DNA from 3 places in the Oceanobacillus sp. FSL W7-1309 genome. Region 2 is predicted to be linked to each of the others. Evidence: riboswitches for the same ligand, from Rfam matches in the RefSeq annotation. Region 2 holds a riboswitch; each other region holds the start of a gene.

The links. Region 2 has a riboswitch for S-adenosylmethionine ahead of NST46_RS04830 (iron-containing alcohol dehydrogenase family protein). Riboswitches for the same ligand answer to the same signal wherever they lie in the genome.
Region 1: another riboswitch for S-adenosylmethionine. It lies ahead of NST46_RS18525 (bifunctional homocysteine S-methyltransferase/methylenetetrahydrofolate reductase); the one in region 2 lies ahead of NST46_RS04830 (iron-containing alcohol dehydrogenase family protein).
Region 3: another riboswitch for S-adenosylmethionine. It lies ahead of NST46_RS18705 (DUF2292 domain-containing protein); the one in region 2 lies ahead of NST46_RS04830 (iron-containing alcohol dehydrogenase family protein).

Annotation. Positions count from the first base shown of each region.
Region 1 is NZ_JBBOBX010000002.1:1,178,033-1,184,270, forward strand. It holds gene NST46_RS18515 (hydroxymethylglutaryl-CoA synthase) at 242-1,408, opposite strand; gene NST46_RS18520 (reverse transcriptase-like protein) at 1,603-2,256, opposite strand; SAM riboswitch class I at 2,498-2,603, shown strand; gene NST46_RS18525 (bifunctional homocysteine S-methyltransferase/methylenetetrahydrofolate reductase) at 2,791-4,656, shown strand; gene metE (5-methyltetrahydropteroyltriglutamate--homocysteine S-methyltransferase) at 4,694-6,238, shown strand, end outside.
Region 2 is NZ_JBBOBX010000001.1:1,069,080-1,075,317, reverse strand. It holds gene NST46_RS04845 (ATP-dependent DNA helicase) at 1-1,038, shown strand, start outside; gene NST46_RS04840 (pyridoxamine 5'-phosphate oxidase family protein) at 1,109-1,531, shown strand; gene NST46_RS04835 (MetQ/NlpA family ABC transporter substrate-binding protein) at 1,709-2,521, opposite strand; gene NST46_RS04830 (iron-containing alcohol dehydrogenase family protein) at 2,547-3,647, opposite strand; SAM riboswitch class I at 3,733-3,852, opposite strand; gene NST46_RS04825 (N-acetylmuramoyl-L-alanine amidase) at 3,943-4,740, opposite strand; gene NST46_RS04820 (GntR family transcriptional regulator) at 5,073-5,741, shown strand; gene NST46_RS04815 (acetaldehyde dehydrogenase (acetylating)) at 5,738-6,238, shown strand, end outside.
Region 3 is NZ_JBBOBX010000002.1:1,222,669-1,228,906, forward strand. It holds gene NST46_RS18675 (methionine ABC transporter permease) at 1-471, opposite strand, end outside; gene NST46_RS18680 (methionine ABC transporter ATP-binding protein) at 413-1,498, opposite strand; gene NST46_RS18685 (MetQ/NlpA family ABC transporter substrate-binding protein) at 1,531-2,349, opposite strand; gene NST46_RS18690 (hypothetical protein) at 2,339-2,461, opposite strand; gene NST46_RS18695 (GNAT family N-acetyltransferase) at 2,495-3,013, opposite strand; gene NST46_RS18700 (LLM class flavin-dependent oxidoreductase) at 3,006-4,016, opposite strand; gene NST46_RS18705 (DUF2292 domain-containing protein) at 4,117-4,281, opposite strand; SAM riboswitch class I at 4,380-4,482, opposite strand; gene NST46_RS18710 (DUF1292 domain-containing protein) at 5,122-5,388, shown strand; gene NST46_RS18715 (Lrp/AsnC family transcriptional regulator) at 5,703-6,206, shown strand; gene NST46_RS18720 (aminotransferase) at 6,203-6,238, shown strand, end outside.

The DNA of each region.
Region 1 (6,238 bases), on a different contig from region 2:
AAACCCATAAAAGAATGCAGTATTTGCATTAAAAAAGACCGTCTGAGAAATCGCAAAATCGCGACCTTCCAAGACAGCCTCATCTGCTATAAATTTGTTTCACTAGTATATTTCCCTAGGAAGAAGTGAATATTATCTCAAAATGTACTATTAGAATATTCTAACATAAAATTAAGCTAATTTCAATTTTTTATGATAACGTGTTTGTATATAATCTAGATGTTTCTAGTATACTGAATTCCTACTTCCTTACATACAAACGCTTATTATCTTCTACTCCACTTAGGCAAATTGCAGCAGTATCCTTTGTAATATCAAGCTCTAATGTCGAACCATCAACTGGTAGGGTCTCCTCAAATAGTTTTTCATATTCGGGAACAGTTACTTCCATTCTTGAATCAAATAAATGTTTATGATCATTGATGTGAAGATGCTCACGATAATCGGACTGTAGAATCCCAGTAAAAAATTCTCCAACAGCGCCTGAACCATAGCTGTATAAACCAACCCTTGATCCGGCTTCTAATCCCTCGTTAAGTTCAAGAAGCGATAACAAGCTTAAGTATAAAGATCCCGTGTAGATGTTTCCAACGTTTCGATTATATTGCGTACTTACTTGATAATTCGCAACCAATCTTTCGTTGTCTTCCTCTGTACCTTCATCTAAAATCGTACGTAACGCCTTTAATCCCATCTTTGTATATGGCAAGTGGTAACAAATTGCCTCAAAATCTTTCAATTCAAGACCTGACTTTTCTTTATACTGCTCCCAAACCTTCGAAAAGAAGTATATGTATTGCTCATTGGAAAACTTTCCATCAACAAACGCTTTGTCAGAGTAAATCGGTCTCCAGAAATCCATAATGTCATTTGTGAAATAAGCACTATGCTCTTCAAGGACCATGATTCTTGGATTTGCACTAATCACCATCGCAACTGCACCTGCACCTTGTGTGGATTCACCGGGGGTATTTAGACCGTACCTCGCGATATCAGAACCTATTACCAATACCTTGCTTTCCGGATTTAATGCAATATGCCCTTTTGCCAATTGAATTCCAGCAGTTGCACCGTAGCATGCCTGCTTCATTTCAACAGTACGTGCATGGGGATTTAACCCAAGTAAATTATGTACATAGACCCCTGCAGACTTCGAGTTATCAATACCTGATTCGGTACCAAAAATAACAAAATCAATTTTCTCTTTATCTGCCTCGTTTAAAATCCCAAGTGCAGCGTTCGCAGCCAATGTAACCGGGTCTTGTGTAATTGGCGGAATCGCCATTTTTTCCTGTCCAATTCCAACGGTGAACTTTTCCGGCTCTATGTCTCTTGCAACAGCTAATTTGTTCATATCTACATATAAATGCGGTGTATAAAAACCTATCTTATCAATCCCTATATTCAATGCCCTGCTCCTTTACAACTACCAAAATTTTATACTGTACTGTTTCGTGTAATAGTGCACAACTATTATTTTTTAAATTAAACAACAGTTAAATGATAATATAATGTATTACGAAAAACAACTCATTTGAAGTTAGATGGAAAGGTTTTCTAAACTACCGGATTAGCTAATTTGTCTGTATGATTGATTATCTATCAGCGCTCACGATGACTCATAATTTCAATCTCTTGTAGGGCCTGTGTTGCTAATTGATCAGCCTCACGGTTCATTTTCCGGGACACATCTTTATAAGTTGGGGCAATTCCAAGCTGTTCTAACTTTTGTTCAATCCGATTAATCCATGCTGCTAGCTCCTTTTCATAGCATGGCCATTCCCCATCCAACTGATGAATGACAACCTTTGAATCTCCAACAAATGTTACTGGTAAGTGGTGCACACCTAATAGCTCTAATTCAGTTAATCCTAAATGAAGCGCCGCATATTCTGCTTCATTATTATTTATAAGGTCTTCCACTAAAGCATTTTTTCTTATCCGATAGGCCTTTTCATTTTGCTCATAGTAAATGACACAGCCAAGACCTGCTTTATCTGTCTTCAAGTCAAATCCACCATCAAAATAGACAGTTATATCATGCGGTTCCGTTTTAATTTCTTCCATGTATTTCTTTAATTGCTTATAGGTCCAGCTTCTATCATTGCTATCAATAAATGTTAATTGCTTGATTCTTCCAGTTTTCTCCATGTCTTCAGCAATGATGACGGCTTGTCCAGCTTGCATCATATCTGAGCTAAGCATCGTCTCTAATCCCTTTTTTGTACGATATGTTAATTCCATTCTCATTTGCATAGATAACCCCCCCTTTTTACTTGGATATAAAACAAAATAAATGTCATAAAATCTGAATAAAACACATTTAATGAATGAACCTCTCATTCATATTATTTTATATTGTATCCTAAAATGCACATATCTTAGCAACACCACAAATTTGTTTTAATAATAACAAAAATGTATTTAATAAAACAATTCAATTGACAAAACTATAAAATTTATGCAAAATGGACTTAACAACTGAATATTCGTTATTTTCTTATCCAGAGAGGTGGAGGGATTTGGCCCTACGATACCTCGGCAACAGGCTTTTTTAAGTACTGTGCTAATTCCAACAAGCATTAATGCTTGGTAGATAAGAAGAGTAAAGTGAATAATACATACATGACCTCTTCTTTTCGGAAGGGGTCTTTTTATGTTTTCCCACCTTTTCTTATCACCACGAATACAATTTCCCACTAATGACAGCTTCAAAGGAGTGAATTAAAAGGTAGTGAAGAAAATGAAATGAGGTAATTGCTACTTTTAACGATAAAGGAGGACAGAAAAATGAGTTTATTAAGTGCTCTTGAAGAAAGGATCCTTATTGGTGACGGTGCAATGGGAACGTTGCTGTATTCATACGGCGTTGACCGTTGCTTTGAAGAATTGAATTTAACACATGAGGAACAAATTACCCGTATTCATCGATCATATATTGAGGCGGGATCCGATTTAATCCAAACCAATACGTACGGAGCAAATTACATTAAGCTTGCTCGTTATGGCTTAGAAGATCAAGTTAAAAAAATCAATACCAAAGCAGTGGAACTTGCTAGAAAGGCTGCTAAAAAAGACACTTTTGTTCTCGGAACTATCGGAGGGATACATGGCGCACAAGCATTAAATGATACAAAAGAAGAAATCAAACGAAGCTTTCGAGAACAGCTATATTGCTTACTGTTAGAAGGTGTAGATGGCCTTATTTTAGAAACCTATTACAATCTTGATGAGCTATTAACCGTATTAGAAATTGCCCGAGAAGAAACAACAATACCGATTATCACAAATGTCTCCATGCACGTACCAGGTATTCTTGAAAATGGTATCCAGCTAAAGGATGCTTTACAACGGCTAGAAGATACGGGTAGTAGTATTGTTGGCGTCAACTGTCACTTAGGTCCATTTCATATGCTGCAATCATTAAAAGATGTTCCATTGTCAGATAAGACATTCTTAGCGGCTTACCCAAACGCTAGTCTGCCAGCTTATCACGAGGGCAAGCTCGTTTACGAAAATAAACCTGACTATTTCACTCGATGCGCCGAAGATTTTCGCAATGAAGGTGTTCGCTTGCTTGGCGGTTGCTGCGGAACAACCCCTGAGCATATCAAAGGATTAGCGCAAGGAGTTCGTAATTTAAAGCCATTAACGGAAAAGAAGATTATTAGAAAGCCTTCCCCTATTGAAGTAACACGTAATCAGACGACTAAAGAGACCCCTTTAGTCGATATCGTAAAGAAAAGACATTCCATCATCGTTGAGCTAGATGCTCCGAAGCATCTGCAAACAGACGCATATATGGAAGGAGTGAAGGCATTAAAGAAGGCTGGTGTCGATGCAATTACATTAGCTGACAACTCGTTAGCATCACCAAGAATTAGCAATATTGCGATCGCCGAAAAAATAAAACAAGAGGTTGGGCTAAGACCTCTCGTTCACTTAACTTGCCGCGATCGTAATTTAATCGGGCTGCAATCCCATTTAATGGGACTCGACACGTTAGGGATTCATGAAATTTTGGCAATTACGGGAGACCCAACGAAAATCGGCGACTTCCCAGGTGCCACTTCTGTTTTTGATGTAACATCGTTCGATCTAATTAAACTAATCAAGCAATTTAATAAAGGGCTTTCCTTTTCTGGTAATTCCTTACGACGGAAAACTTCTTTCAAAGTTGGTGCAGCTTTTAATCCAAATGTGGCTCATCTTGATAAGGCAGTCAAACGAATGGAAAAAAAGATTAGCTATGGTGCCGATTATTTTCTAACACAACCGATCTTCAATAAGGAGCAAATCATACAGCTGCATGAAGCAACAGCGCACATCCAAACACCTATTTATATAGGAATTATGCCGCTGACATCAACAAGAAATGCTGAATTTCTCCACAATGAAGTACCAGGAATTAAATTAAATCACAATGTTAGAGATAGAATGCGCTTTGTCTCGAACGATCGAGACAAATCGATTGAACAAGGGATTTCAATAGCAAAGGAACTTATTGATGTATCCTTACGATATTTCCATGGTATCTATTTAATTACACCTTTCGCACGTTATGACATGATTATTCGTCTTATTGAATATATCCAGGAAAAAGTCCCCAAAAGTAACTTCGAGGAGGTGTTGTCAGCAACCCCGCACAGCCTATAGTAAGAATTAAGATGAAAACAAATGAGGAGGAAATGAAATGACAAATGTGATTAGCTCAAACTTAGGTTACCCAAGAATCGGGAAGAAAAGAGAATGGAAGCGCGCCTTGGAAGGATACTGGAATAAGCAATTATCCGAAAAGGAACTTTTAGAGAAAACTGATGCCATTAGATTCGCAAACTTAAAAAAGCAAAAAGAAATTGGTATCGATCTTGTACCGGTTGGCGATTTTACACTATACGATCACGTCCTAGATACTTCCGCTATGTTCGGTGTTGTACCAGATCGTTTTAACTATGATGGCGGAAAGGTTAACCTCGAAACATATTTTGCTATTGCTCGCGGTACAGAAAATGCGGTTGCCTCTGAGCTTACGAAATGGTTTAATACAAACTATCATTATATCGTTCCAGAGCTTGAAAATGTGACACCAACGTTAACAGAAAATCTCCCGCTAAAATTCTATAAAGAAGCAAAAGAAAAGTTAGGAATCGATGGGAAGCCTGTCATTTTAGGTCCAATTACATACCTAAAATTATCAAAAGGATACGAAGAAAATGATTTCTCTAACGTCTTGCAACGCTTTATACCTTTATATGTCCAACTATTAAAAGAGTTAGAGGAAGCCGGTGTCTCTTGGGTACAAATCGATGAACCGATTTTAGGAACTAATCTATCAAAAGAAGTTATCCAAAAAGCAAAACAAGTTTATGAGCAATTTCATAATGCAGCACCTAAATTAAAGCTAATTTTACAAACCTATTTCGAGCATATTATTCACTACGAAGAAATTATCGAGTTTCCTGTTCAAGCAATCGGACTTGACTTTGTCCATGGAGAGTCGCTAGAGCTTATCAAACAATTCGGATTCCCAGAAGATAAAGTACTCGCAGCCGGGATTATTAATGGGCGCAACGTTTGGAAGGCTGACTTGGAAGCTAAAACCGACCTGCTCGAAACAATCTATCAAACTGTTAAAAATAAGCAAATCATTATCCAGCCTTCCTCATCATTATTACATGTTCCAGTCACGAAAGAATCTGAAGCACAACTTGATTCCAATGTGAAGAATGGTCTGTCCTTCGCGAATGAAAAGCTTGATGAAATTGTAACACTTACAAAGGGATTACAAACTGGGAAACAGACAATCGTCCAAGAACTAGCTAGAAATAATAAGGAACTTGAACAGTTTAACCATTCTACACACAGAAATAATGAAATTGTTCGAAAGGAAGTCGAAGCACTAGGAATTACGGATGCACAACGTTCCTTACCATTCGCTGAACGAATTCAGAAACAGCATGAGGTCTTGCAATTACCATTACTTCCGACGACAACTATTGGCAGCTTGCCACAAACCCAGGAAGTTAGAAAAAAAAGAACAAAATGGCGTCAGGGAACAATTACAGAAGCTGAATATGAACAATTTATTAGAGATAACATAACAAAATGGATTCATATCCAAGAGAAAATTGGGTTAGATGTACTTGTACATGGCGAATTCGAACGCACAGATATGGTCGAATACTTTGGAGAAAAGTTAAACGGCTTTGGTGTGACAGAATTCGGATGGGTCCAATCC
Region 2 (6,238 bases):
TTAGCGAAATCAGCTAAAGCAATTAATAATTATCTATTATCCTTAAAGAAGCAAGAGAATTTAATCAGCAAAGATCTAGATGACGAGCTTGTTGCGCTTACTGAAACCTTTTCCATGCATGCAGAGACTGAATTAGTGCAGCATATGGATACAGATTCACTTTTGCTGGATACTTATTTCGCGACACAATCCTTTGTTAAAATAGCGAAGCTTTATGATGAGCGATTTGTAACCTATATGGAGATTCTGAAAAGCGATGTCCGATTGAAGCTATTCTGCCTCGACCCATCTTATCTCATTAACAAGATGGGAAAAGGCTACCGTTCAAAGATTTTCTTTTCAGCTACGCTAACACCTGCGGATTATTATAAAACCCTGTTGGGAGGAACTGAAAAAGATTACGTAACAGCAATTCCGTCTCCATTTGATCGTGAAAAAGCTGAGGTAATTATTCTGCCAATGTCGACAAGGTATCGCGATCGCGAGCGTACAATGACACCAATTGTTCAGTTTGTGGAGAATCTTATTACGAAGCAGTCTGGAAATTTCCTTGTTTTCTTTCCATCTTATCATTACATGGAAGCTGTACATGATGCATTTCAACAGTTTGCACCACATGTAAAGACGATTGTCCAAACGGTAGGCATGTCTGAAACGGATAGGGAGGAATTTTTGGCAGCTTTTATGCCGGATACGGAAGAAAAGCTTATTGGCTTTGCGGTACTGGGCGGCATTTTCTCTGAGGGGGTAGATTTAAAGGGAGAACGGCTTCAAGGTGTCATTATTGTTGGTGTTGGACTGCCGCAAATTGGATTGGAAAGAGATATTATCAAGGACTATTTCAACTCGATTGGCCGAAATGGCTATGATTATGCCTATGTCTTTCCTGGAATGAATAAAGTGCTTCAGGCGGGGGGCAGATTAATCCGATCTGAATCAGACCAAGGAACAATCGCTTTAATCGATGATCGATTTCTACAAAGGAAGTATCAAGCCCTCTTTCCATTTGAATGGCAACATTTTAGAATTGAACGGTAATGCAGGATGTTTAATATTGGCCAGAAAAGGAACACTACTTATAGCAGACGATAAAAAGGAGTGTATACTTGTGAGTCAATCAGAGATTAAAGCAGATGTAGAAAAAATCCTTAATGAAAGTCATACAGGCACGATGGCAACGGTGAAGAACGATAAACCGCACTCTAGGTATATGACATTTTTTCATGATGGTTTGAAGCTTTACACACCGACGCATAAAGATGCCGATAAAACAGAAGAAATTGAGAAAAATCCATTTACACATATTTTAATTGGTTATGAAGGCGATGGATTTGGAGATGAATATGTAGAATATCAAGGGAAGGTATCCTTAAACGATACGGATGACCTGAAAAAGAAATTTTGGAATGATGATATGAAACTATATTTTGAAGGACCGGATGATCCTAACTATACCATTTTGGAAATCGATCCGATTGGAATTCGGTTAATGAATAAAAAGGGAGAATCTCCTAAAGAGCTGGACATATAAAAAAGGCTGACAACATTATTGTCAGCCTTTTTAGTTAGCCTGGTAACTTTTAAATGTTAATACTATGGGTAATAACTTAGCTGCACGAACAGTCACGTCCAGCTCCAGCGCTAAAGCTGTAGCTGGACTTCTCTCACCTCTGTACGTCGCTAACTGGGCACTTCCGTTTTGTTCCTCCTACCATCCAGGAACAACTGAGCCTTGGAAGGTTTCCTCAACAAATTGTTTTACTTCATCGGATTGGTAAATATCGATAAACTGTTGTACAGCTTCGTCATCCTTGTTTTCTTCACGAACCGCGATTAAGTTTACAAATGTAGAATCCTGTTCAATAAAGATTGAGTCTTCACCAGGTACGAGACCTGCATCCATGGCAAAGTTTGAATTAATGGCAGCTGCATCAACTTCACCTAACTGGCGCGGGATTTGCGCTGGATCAAGCTCGATGAATTCATAATTGTTTGGGTTCTCAGCAATGTCATTTACCGTTGCATTTACGCCAAGACCTTCTTCTATTTTAATTAAACCTGCTTGTTCAAACAATAGTAATGCACGTCCACTGTTTGTCGGGTCACTTGGAAGACCGATACGGGCGCCGTCCTCGAGATCTGCTACATCTGTTACACCTTCTGAGTAAATCCCCATCGGGAATGTAACCGTATCTGCAACTTTAATTAAATCTAATCCGCGTTCTTCATTCATATGGTCAAAAAATGGCTCGGTTTGGAAGCTGTTTAAATCAAGCTCGCCTTCAGATAAACTAACATTTGGCATGACATAATCGCTGAAAGAAACTAATTCAATTGTTAGGCCATCCTCTTCAGCAAGCTCTGCAACCTTTTCTAAGATTTGTTCATGTGGTCCTGATGTTACACCGACTTTTAATTTACCGTCTTCCAATAATCCTTCTGCTTCATCTGAGCCGCCACCACATGCGGCAAGTACTGCCAACATGCATGCAAGTAATCCTGTGAATAGTAATTTTTTCATTATGTATCCCTCTTTCTAAAGTTGATTAATTAGTTGTTGGAACTGCTAGCCTCTCTACTTTGAGAATGGCATTTATTAATGTATCTTCTGTAATTTCTTCCGCCATTAAATGAATCGATTCTTGAGGCAGTAATGTTTTCTTAATAATACGTTGCAATAGTTCCTCGTCTCGAGCGTCAATGGATAAATGATTTAATGATGCTGGAAGCCCCCAATCATCATATACTGCTAATAGTCTTTTTAGCTCTTCATCCTTTTCTTCTAGAGCCAATTGAACTAAGATACCATAGGACACGATTTCTCCATGTAAAAATTGCTTGATGCTTTTAGCCTCTGTTAATCCATTATGGACGGAATGTGCACCAGCAATTCTTCCGGCCTTTTCCCCGAATCCGCCGACCATGCCACCAGTCATAATAATTGTTTCAATAACGCGTATGAGTGCATCCGATACCTTTTTATTGGATACCGATTCTAGTGCTTCTTTTCCATCCTTTAGTAAGATATCTCTGCACAAAGCTGCGGAGAATTGAGAAATCTGAAGCCAAACAGGTAAATCCTTATCCTTGTAAAAGGATCGAACTAAAGCATCTGCTTCATAATATTTAGCGAGTGTGTCACCAATACCGGCCTTCAAGTATTCAGGTGGCGCACCAGCAATAATAGCTGGCTCAATCAGCACGAGTGTATTTGCTACTGGGAACTCGGTATAGTGTGAATGGGTACCATCAGCTTGATAAAATACACTTAATGGTGTCCAAGCTGCACAGGTAGCTGCGATTGTTGGGATAAGTACGGATTTAATCCCGGCTTTTACAGCTGAGGCTTTAGTGAGATCGAGTGCTGTCCCCCCGCCAATACCGATTACTGCATCAACCCCATCATGTTGAAATGAAGTTGCGAATTGTTCGACAGCCTCAAGCGTACAATGTCCTTCCACAAACGTGATGTTTGAACGATCAAGCTCCTCTGGTATATAAGGAGAGGCAGCATTCCATGCCTTCCTGCCGCTAAGAATATGTATTTTCTTCACGCCTAACTCTGAAAGAAGTACACGTAACTCTTTTAAAATGCCTTCTCCGATTCGATAATGTCCTGGTGCGCCTTTCACAATTGCTGTTGTCATCTGAGCGTCTCCTTATCGTATTTCGGGAAAATAAAAATGCCTCTCTAAAAAAGAGAGGCATGGATATACTTGACAAGTAACCATCCTCTTATTTTCCAAAATACATATTGTATTTTGCAGGAATTAGCACCTATTCTCAGTTGAATTTAACTGGAATGGTTGCCGGGCTTCATCGGGCCAGTCCCTCCGCCGCTCTTCATAAGAGTGTTTATGAATTTGTTATTTCATATATCTTATAATCTATTGGTTGAAAAGTCAATTGATTTCATTTATTCATACTAAATCTGTTATATATTTACTGGATGATAATAAATGCATCGATTCCAGTGTTACGGACAACCTGTAAATGATTCTCTGCATTTGTCCTGTTTGTAAATGCACCAGCCTGAACGCGATACCAAGTTTCACCTGAAATCGTAACCTGTTCTACAAAAGCTTGAATGCCTTTAGAATTTAGGAAAGATACACGATCATCTGCATTTGCTTTTGATTTAAAGGAACCAGCAATAACCTTATACAGTTGGCCGGTACCAGGACCTCCGTTTTTTTCTTGCAGGTTAAATGCTCTCGCTAGTCCGTTGACATGCCCTTCTGCTACTCGCTGCTTCCATGCGTTCTGTTTCATTAAAGCTGCATTTCCACTATGGTCGATAAAACCATTTTCCGTTAGCATTGCTGGCATGGACGACTCACGTAATACATGGAAATTAGCTTTCTTTTTACCACGATTTCGTAATCCGTTAACTTTAATTATTTCTGCATGTAGAATGTCTCGATATCTAGCAGTCTGTGAACTATCTGAAAGGCTGCTATGAATGAAATCCTCATAGCCATCAGCAGAGCCGTTAAATGCATTACAATGAATAGATAGAAAATAATCAGCACCCCATGCATTTGCTTCATTTGTTCGTTGGGCGAGACTTTTTGTTGTGTTTCCAGTACGACTCATTTGAACACTAACATTACTGTAGTTTCCAATTAGCAGATCGCGTATTCGCAACGCGATATCAAGAACAACATCTTTTTCTTGTATTCCATTTCCAGTAGCACCGGAATCTGTTCCGCCATGACCTGGGTCTAAATAAAGTTTCATTAAAATCTCCTCCTAATATAACGTATGGTTGATAAGAAAAATCGAATTGGACAAACAACACTGTCTTAGTTAAAATCCATTTTTGTCACCTCCGTCTTTTTCTCGTTTGCTTATGGTACTTCTTTTCAAAACTACAATCGATGTGAATGTAGATTTGGGGAGGTAATATTTGATTTAATTTATTGGATAAACTAATGAGCAGAATAAAAAATATATTCAAATAATTATTGACATAATAAAAGTAAGCGAATACAATATGAATTAATAATTGTAAACTGTCTACATTACAGAATATTCAATTTATTTATTTGTTAGGAGGCCTGCATGTAGTAATGAATATAGGGAAAATGCATGTAAGTGAACAAGTACTTGCTTATTTGCGTAAAGAAATTATGTTAAATCGATATAAGGAAGGTGAACACTTAAAGGAATCCCAATTATCAAGCGAATTAAATGTGAGCAGGGGACCTATACGTGAAGCTCTTTCAAAATTAGAAGCTGAGCGGTTGGTTAAGAGACTTTCAAATGGTAGGACAGTAGTAGGGAAGTTTGATATTGAGGATATTAGGAATTTATATGATAGTCGTATTTTATTAGAAAAGCATGCCCTAACACAAATATCTCCAGAAGCTCTAGAAAAAGATAAACATCTACTTTATCTCTACATCCAGCAAATGCAGGATTCTTTCGATAGTCAAATTAGGAATGTTGATGCAGACATGGAGTTTCATGCGTTACTAGTAGGTATGACAAGTAATCAGTCACTTATTCAATTATGGCATTCCTTAAATGGCATGATACAAACGTTAATCGAGGTTACGTCTACAATTCTTGAGTCAAGACAGCAGGAAATTATTGAAGAGCATCTTGTCGTGGTTGATGCGCTAACCATAGGGGAAGTAGAGAAAGCTCAAGAACTGTTAGCCCGGCATTTGAAGAGCGCTTCGGATCATTATTGTCAAGCAGTTATGGAATTGAATTTAGGAGGAAAGATAGGATGACTCAACAAAAACTCAAATGTGCAATTATTGGCTCAGGAAATATAGGAACAGATCTTATGTATAAATTATTACGCAGTGACAAGCTTGAACCTACAACAATGATTGGAATTGACCCGAATTCAAAAGGGTTAGCACTTGCGAAAGAGCATGGACTTGTTCCGATTTATAATGGGATTGATGGCTTTGTGGAGCAAGCAGACTTAGCAGATATTGTATTTGAGGCAACCTCTGCTAAGGCCCATACACATAATGCACCGATATTAAAGAAATTAGGGAAAAAGGCAATTGATCTAACCCCCGCTGCTGTGGGACCGTTTATTGTACCTGCTGTAAGCTTGGATGAGCAAAGTGTGGAAGCGTTAGATAACGTTAATATGGTTACGTGTGGGGGACAAGCAACTGTACCAATGGTCAAAGCAATTTCAGACGTGGTCGACGTGGAGTATGCAGAAATTGTTGCTTCCATCTCTAGCAAAAGTGCTGGACCAGGAACACGT
Region 3 (6,238 bases), on a different contig from region 2:
TATTAATCCAATAGTTGCTGTCGTTATACTTAAAATTAATGAAGAAAAGGCTTCCGGCATTAAAAAACGATAGATTATTTGAAGTGGTGTCGCTCCCATCGATTTTGCTGCCTCAATAATTCCTTCGTCCACTTCTAATAACGAATTTTCTACTAGCCTTGAAAAATAGGGCCCAATATGAAGCACAAGTGGAACAATTGCCGCCGTCGTTCCGATAGATGTCCCTACAATTAGTCTAGTTAAAGGAATAATTGCTACGAGAAGAATAATAAATGGAATCGACCTAAAGATATTAACAATTGGATTCACGATTGAAAAAATAAAACGATTTTCCAGGATATGTCCTTTTCTAGTTACAACTAATAAAATCCCTAAGAAAATTCCGATAATCCCTCCAAAAAAGAGTGAAACACTAACCATGTAAAGCGTTTCCCACAAAGCATTCACGATCAACTCTGTACTTACTTCCATCTTCCAAAACCTCCTTTACTTCAATATTTTGACTTTGACTAATGATAAATGCTATTCCCCGTTTAATTTCATAGTCATCACCAATTAACTCAACAATTAAATTACCGAAAGGAATACCTTGCAACTCCGTAATATTTCCAAACAGAACGTTAATTTCCACATTATATATTTTCGCTGTTTTCGAAACGATTGGTTGCCCGGAGTCCGTTCCAAAAAATTCAATTTTGAAGATACGACTGTCATCATTATTATCTTTTAATAGTCGATACACACTTTCCGGTACTTCATCTTGAACAACTGATCTGACAAAGTTTCGTGTCGTATCAGTTTTTGGTTGAGCAAAAATATCAAACACATTTCCCGTTTCAATTACATGGCCATCTTCCATTACCGCAACCCGATTACAAATTTGTTTTATGACTTCCATTTCATGGGTGATTATTAATATCGTAATCTTGTATTCCTCGTTTATCCGTTTTAATAAATTTAAGATGGATGTTGTCGTTTCCGGATCTAGTGCCGATGTAGCTTCATCGCATAATAATATGGAAGGATTCGTTACTAGTGCTCGAGCAATTCCAACACGTTGCTTTTGGCCACCAGATAACTGATCGGGATAATTGTTCGCCTTCTCCTCTAATCCAACAAAACGAAGGATTTCATATACTTGCTCTTTTACTGCTTTCTTATTATATCCACTTAGAAATAATGGCATAGCCACATTATCGAAAACCGTTTTGGAGTTTAGAAGATTAAAATGTTGGAATATCATACCAATATCTTTCTTAGCTTGTCGTATTTCATTTTCAGACAGTTTTGCCAGATTTCTTCCTTCGACAATAACCTCGCCCGATGTGGGATATTCTAACAAATTAACGGTGCGAATCAGCGTACTTTTCCCAGCTCCACTGAAGCCGATAACTCCAAATATATCACCTTTTTCAACAGTCAATTGAACATCACTTAATGCCTCAACTTTCTTTCCTCCACTATCAAATACTTTTGAAACCTGGTTAAATTCTATCAATATACACCCTCCTATTCACGTAGTACATTTCATCAAAATGCAGGAACGACTGCACCTTCGTATTCTTCCAGTATAAACTCCCTAACCTTTTCCGTTGTTAATGCTTCAGCAAGCTTTTGGATCAATTCCGTATCCTTGTTGTCAGTACGAGACACTAAAACATTGACATATGGTGAATCAACGCCTTCAATAATTAATGAATCTTCTAGCGGTTTAAGATTAGCTTCTAACGCATAGTTTGTATTAATTGCAGAAGCATCTACATCATCAAGTGAATGAACTAAGAGTGGTGGGTCAACCGGAACGAATTCTAAGTTTTTATTATTCTCAGTAATGTCTTCCAGTAAATAATCACCTGATTTTTCATCATCCAGTTCAATAATTCCATTTTCTTCAAAGAGTATGAGTGTTCTTGAGAAATTGGAAGGATTATTCGGAATTGCTATTTGTGCTCCATCAGATAAGTCGTCGATTGAATTGATCTTTTTCGAATACACCCCAAATGGTTCAATGTGAATCCCTTCCACCACTACTAAATCTAATCCACTGTCCTTGTTGACTTGGTCTAAATACGGCGTATGCTGAAAGAAGTTTGCATCTAAATCCCCATCTGCTGTCTGTTGATTTGTTTGAATACCGTCTGTTGTATTCACTATTTCTAGTTTCACACCATCCGCTTCCAAATCTGGTGCAATAAACTCCAAAATTTCCGCATGTGGTACAGAAGCAGCACCAACTTTCAATGTCACTTGCTCATTTTCGGAAGCTGTCCCTGTTTCATTTCCGCAACCTGCTGTCACAAACAATCCCACCGTTATAATCGTTAAAAGAAAAACCCTTCTAATTTTCATTTTCTGCACTCCTATTTTTCAAATTGTATTTTTCAACCTGTTTCACTGCAGGAACCTTGTTTAAGCTTGCTTTCTCATCTTGATTAACTCCATTATTAAATTTAGCGTTCATTCAACTCTGATCGAGACATGCTAATGTACTCCTCTAAATATCTAACCTGTAACATTTCGATAGAATATTTCTTCTGGAAAAATCCTTTGACTCATCCCGTTCGAATCCCAGCTTTTCATAAATTTGTATAGCACTTGCCATGAAGTCGGTCGTATGCAAATATACGTTGGACTCTCCAAGAGCTTGAGCATCATTGATGACGGCTTTTAATAGCGCTTGGGCAACACCACGACCTCTTGCACTAGGGTGAACTCCGAGTAATCTAATGATAGGTGCTTGAATTTGAAGTTCTGGTTTTTCATATGCTTTTTCCGCAGAACGAAATAGCTGCAAGCTGCCTAGGATATCCTGATTAATTTTAGCTACAAGAATTTTATCTACATTTGGATTATCAATAGATGAGACAATCCGTTCTGAATAGTCCTTCCACCCTTGTGGGGTGAAATAAGCCTCGTACTGTTGATAGCTATCGATCAAAACGCGACGAACTATTTCAATATCCTCTCTAACCAATTCATTGACAATGATTGGATTGCTCATTAATTTACGCATTGCTACCCCCTATACATACCTTTTCAAGTGGACGCATTAATTGGAAAGAACGAAAACGCTCTGTTTTTTTTCGAATTGGCGTATGCAAAATAAATTCATCTACCTGGTATGCATGATGAAGCCTTGTTAATTCTTCGCTTACATATTCTTGCGTTCCAGCAATTATATCCGCTGCTTTTTCTTCTATTTCAAATGGTCCTCCTGCTTGTTTTTTAAATGCCTGTACTTGCTCTTTCGATTGGACGGTTAATGTCCGCCCATCATGAAGGTGAAGTGTGAATAATTTATGATCTTCTACTAACTTTTCTGCTTCTTCTTGGGTTGGTGCTGCAAGTGCGGCCAAAGCTACAATAAATTCCCCTTCATTAAAATTCCGTTTAAAAGTTTGAGCAGCTTCTTTAAGCTTCTTTTCATCGCTATTTAAAAATTTTGCAAAAACAAAATTAATCCTTAAATCCGCGGCGATCTTAGCACTATTTGCACTTCCGCCGAGCAAATAAATTTCAGGTTTCTTATCTGGCCTTGGTAAAGCTTGGATGCCTGACAGTGGGTGATCATGCTCAACGGAATCGTCTACTAATCTTTTCAAAAAATTTAAACGCTCATTAAAATCTTTTCCATCATTTCTTTTTCCATTTTGTAATGCTCTCGTTGATAATGGAAATCCACCAGGTGCTTTCCCAATACCCAGATCTACCCTTCCAGGGGCAAGCGTCGCTAAGACATGAAAATTCTCTGCAACCTTATACGGACTATAATGTTGTAACATAACTCCCCCCGATCCTATTTTTATTGAATTTGTTCGTGCTAACAAGTGTGACATTAATACTTCGGGTGATGAACCAGCTACCTGTTCCATATGGTGATGCTCAGACACCCAGAAGCGAGCGTAACCCCATTCTTCCGCTTTTATCGCCAATTGAATGGTGTGTTGAAGTGCATCAGCAGCTGTCTTTCCTTTGAAAACTGGACTTTGATCAAGAATTCCTAGTTTATATGTCATTCATTTTCCTCCAATTTTTTTACACCTATTTAATTGCAAAAGGCAGCTTTCCATTCCGGTCGGAATAGAAGGCTGCCTTTAGTTGTCTAATCGGCATTCCTTATTTAGTTCGTTGTTTTTTTTCTTGTGCTTGGTAACGTTTTTTCTCGGTCGTTTCAATTTGTGTAACTTCATCATCATGAACGGTTATGATTAAAGATCCAAATTTAAGTTTTTTTAATTCAGATATGATGTCTGTAATTTTCTTGTCATCCACACTTGCCACAGGATCTCCCCCTTTAACGGAATGATTATACAATAGAAAAATTAAAAAACCTCTTCTACGCAAATAAGAAGAGGTTTTGTCATGTATAAACATGGCTCTTCTTATCTGCCAAGCACATAGGCTTGCTGGAATTGGCACAGTACTGAATAGTCTGTTGCCGAGGTTTCAAAGGGCCAGTCCCTCCACCTCTCTGGATAAGAAAATAAATGATTTAGTTTTTAAGAAGAATAGTTGCAATGTGTTGTACGTATTAAACTCAAAGGACTCACCTACATCCTTCGATAAAGTCAATCCAATTCTAATATTTTAAATATTAGCACTCATGGAATCGCCTGTCAAGAGCAAATAACAAATTCACCATAAATTCCGATGTGAATGCTTGTATATTAATTTAATAGACCATTGAGACAGGATTCCATTGAACAGACCCATTAAAAAAGCCAACTTATTCGGTAACATTCTCCGCACCTTATCTCCATGGTAGGAGAAAATCTAGCTGCTGGCCAAGCAAGCTGTATTTTTGCCATGAAGGATTGATAAACTCACTCGTCCACCGTGAAAACAAATTGCATAAAGATTTTCAATCACTCGCAGGCGGGGTTTCATTTAATACCGCATCACTACCATGTAACAAAGTCAACTCTCTATATCTCACCCTCACCTTGTATAGCGAAAGCGGAGATTTCTAACATTACTTTCCGATCATATATGATTCATCCATCCGTTCTTTACTACCTTTCGAGAAGATCGTTGCTTAAATTTGCATTATTTCCATACATGAAGTAAAACTTAAGAAAGCTATTACAAATTCATTCTAGATGAGGAAACGGAGGGTAATGTATGGATAAAATTGAAGTTGGTGAAGTTTTTACAATTAGTGATGAAACAGATGTTGATCAGGAAGTAGAAGTACTTGCCAAGGTTACATTGGAAAATATAGATTACGTCGCAGTCAGCTTTTTAGAAGATTTGCAAGAGGATAGTGATGAGGACATTGATATCTTCTTTCTCAAAATCGATGATGATGGTGAATTATCTGCAATTGAAAGTGATGAAGAGTTCGATAAAGTATCCGAGGCATTTGATCAAATCCTAGAAGAAGATTAACAAAAGGAGCGATAATCTCTTAGATAGAGGGATTATCGCTTTTTTTCAAGGCTTAGAACTCTATATCCTATTAAACAGGCGTTTCCATATTACTGACGGAACCTATAAATCACATCATTTTATAACCTACAGATTAGAATAATTATAGTACGAATAATTCTAAACTGATAGAGGGATTTGGAAGTACGCGTTTTTCTATATAGAATCAAAAAACCTTAAATTTTAGTTTTGATTACAGTCCAAAAATGATATAATTTCATCATTGCTTCGTTTAATTAATGTTACAAATTAACAGCAATGGAAGGCGGATTGGAATGAAACTAACAAAAGAGGAATTAAATATTTTATCGATACTTGAAGAAAACCATAATGTATCAACAGAATCCATTGCATTGCAGCTTGGAATAAGTGAAGAACAAGCACAAATGACCATCCGAAAACTAGAAGATGAAAAAATTATTGTTAGCTACCCAACACTTATTGATTGGAATAAAATAGAGGGAAAAGAAACAATTGTAGCAATGATTGATGTTAAAGTAACACCAGAACGTGGTGTTGGCTTTAATGAGGTAGCTGAACAGATTTACCGCTACCCAGAGGTTCAATCACTGTACCTTATGTCAGGTACCTATGATTTATCTGTAACCGTTGAAGGTAAAACAATGAATGAAATTGCAGCTTTTGTATCCAATAAATTAGCTACAATTGAAAATGTCGTATCCACTACAAGCCACTTTATGCTAAAGAAATACAAGCATGATGGCGTAATTATTGAAGGAAATGATGATAAAGATCGGAGAATGGTGATTACCCCATGAGTATAGACTTTCAAAACTACTTATCAACTACA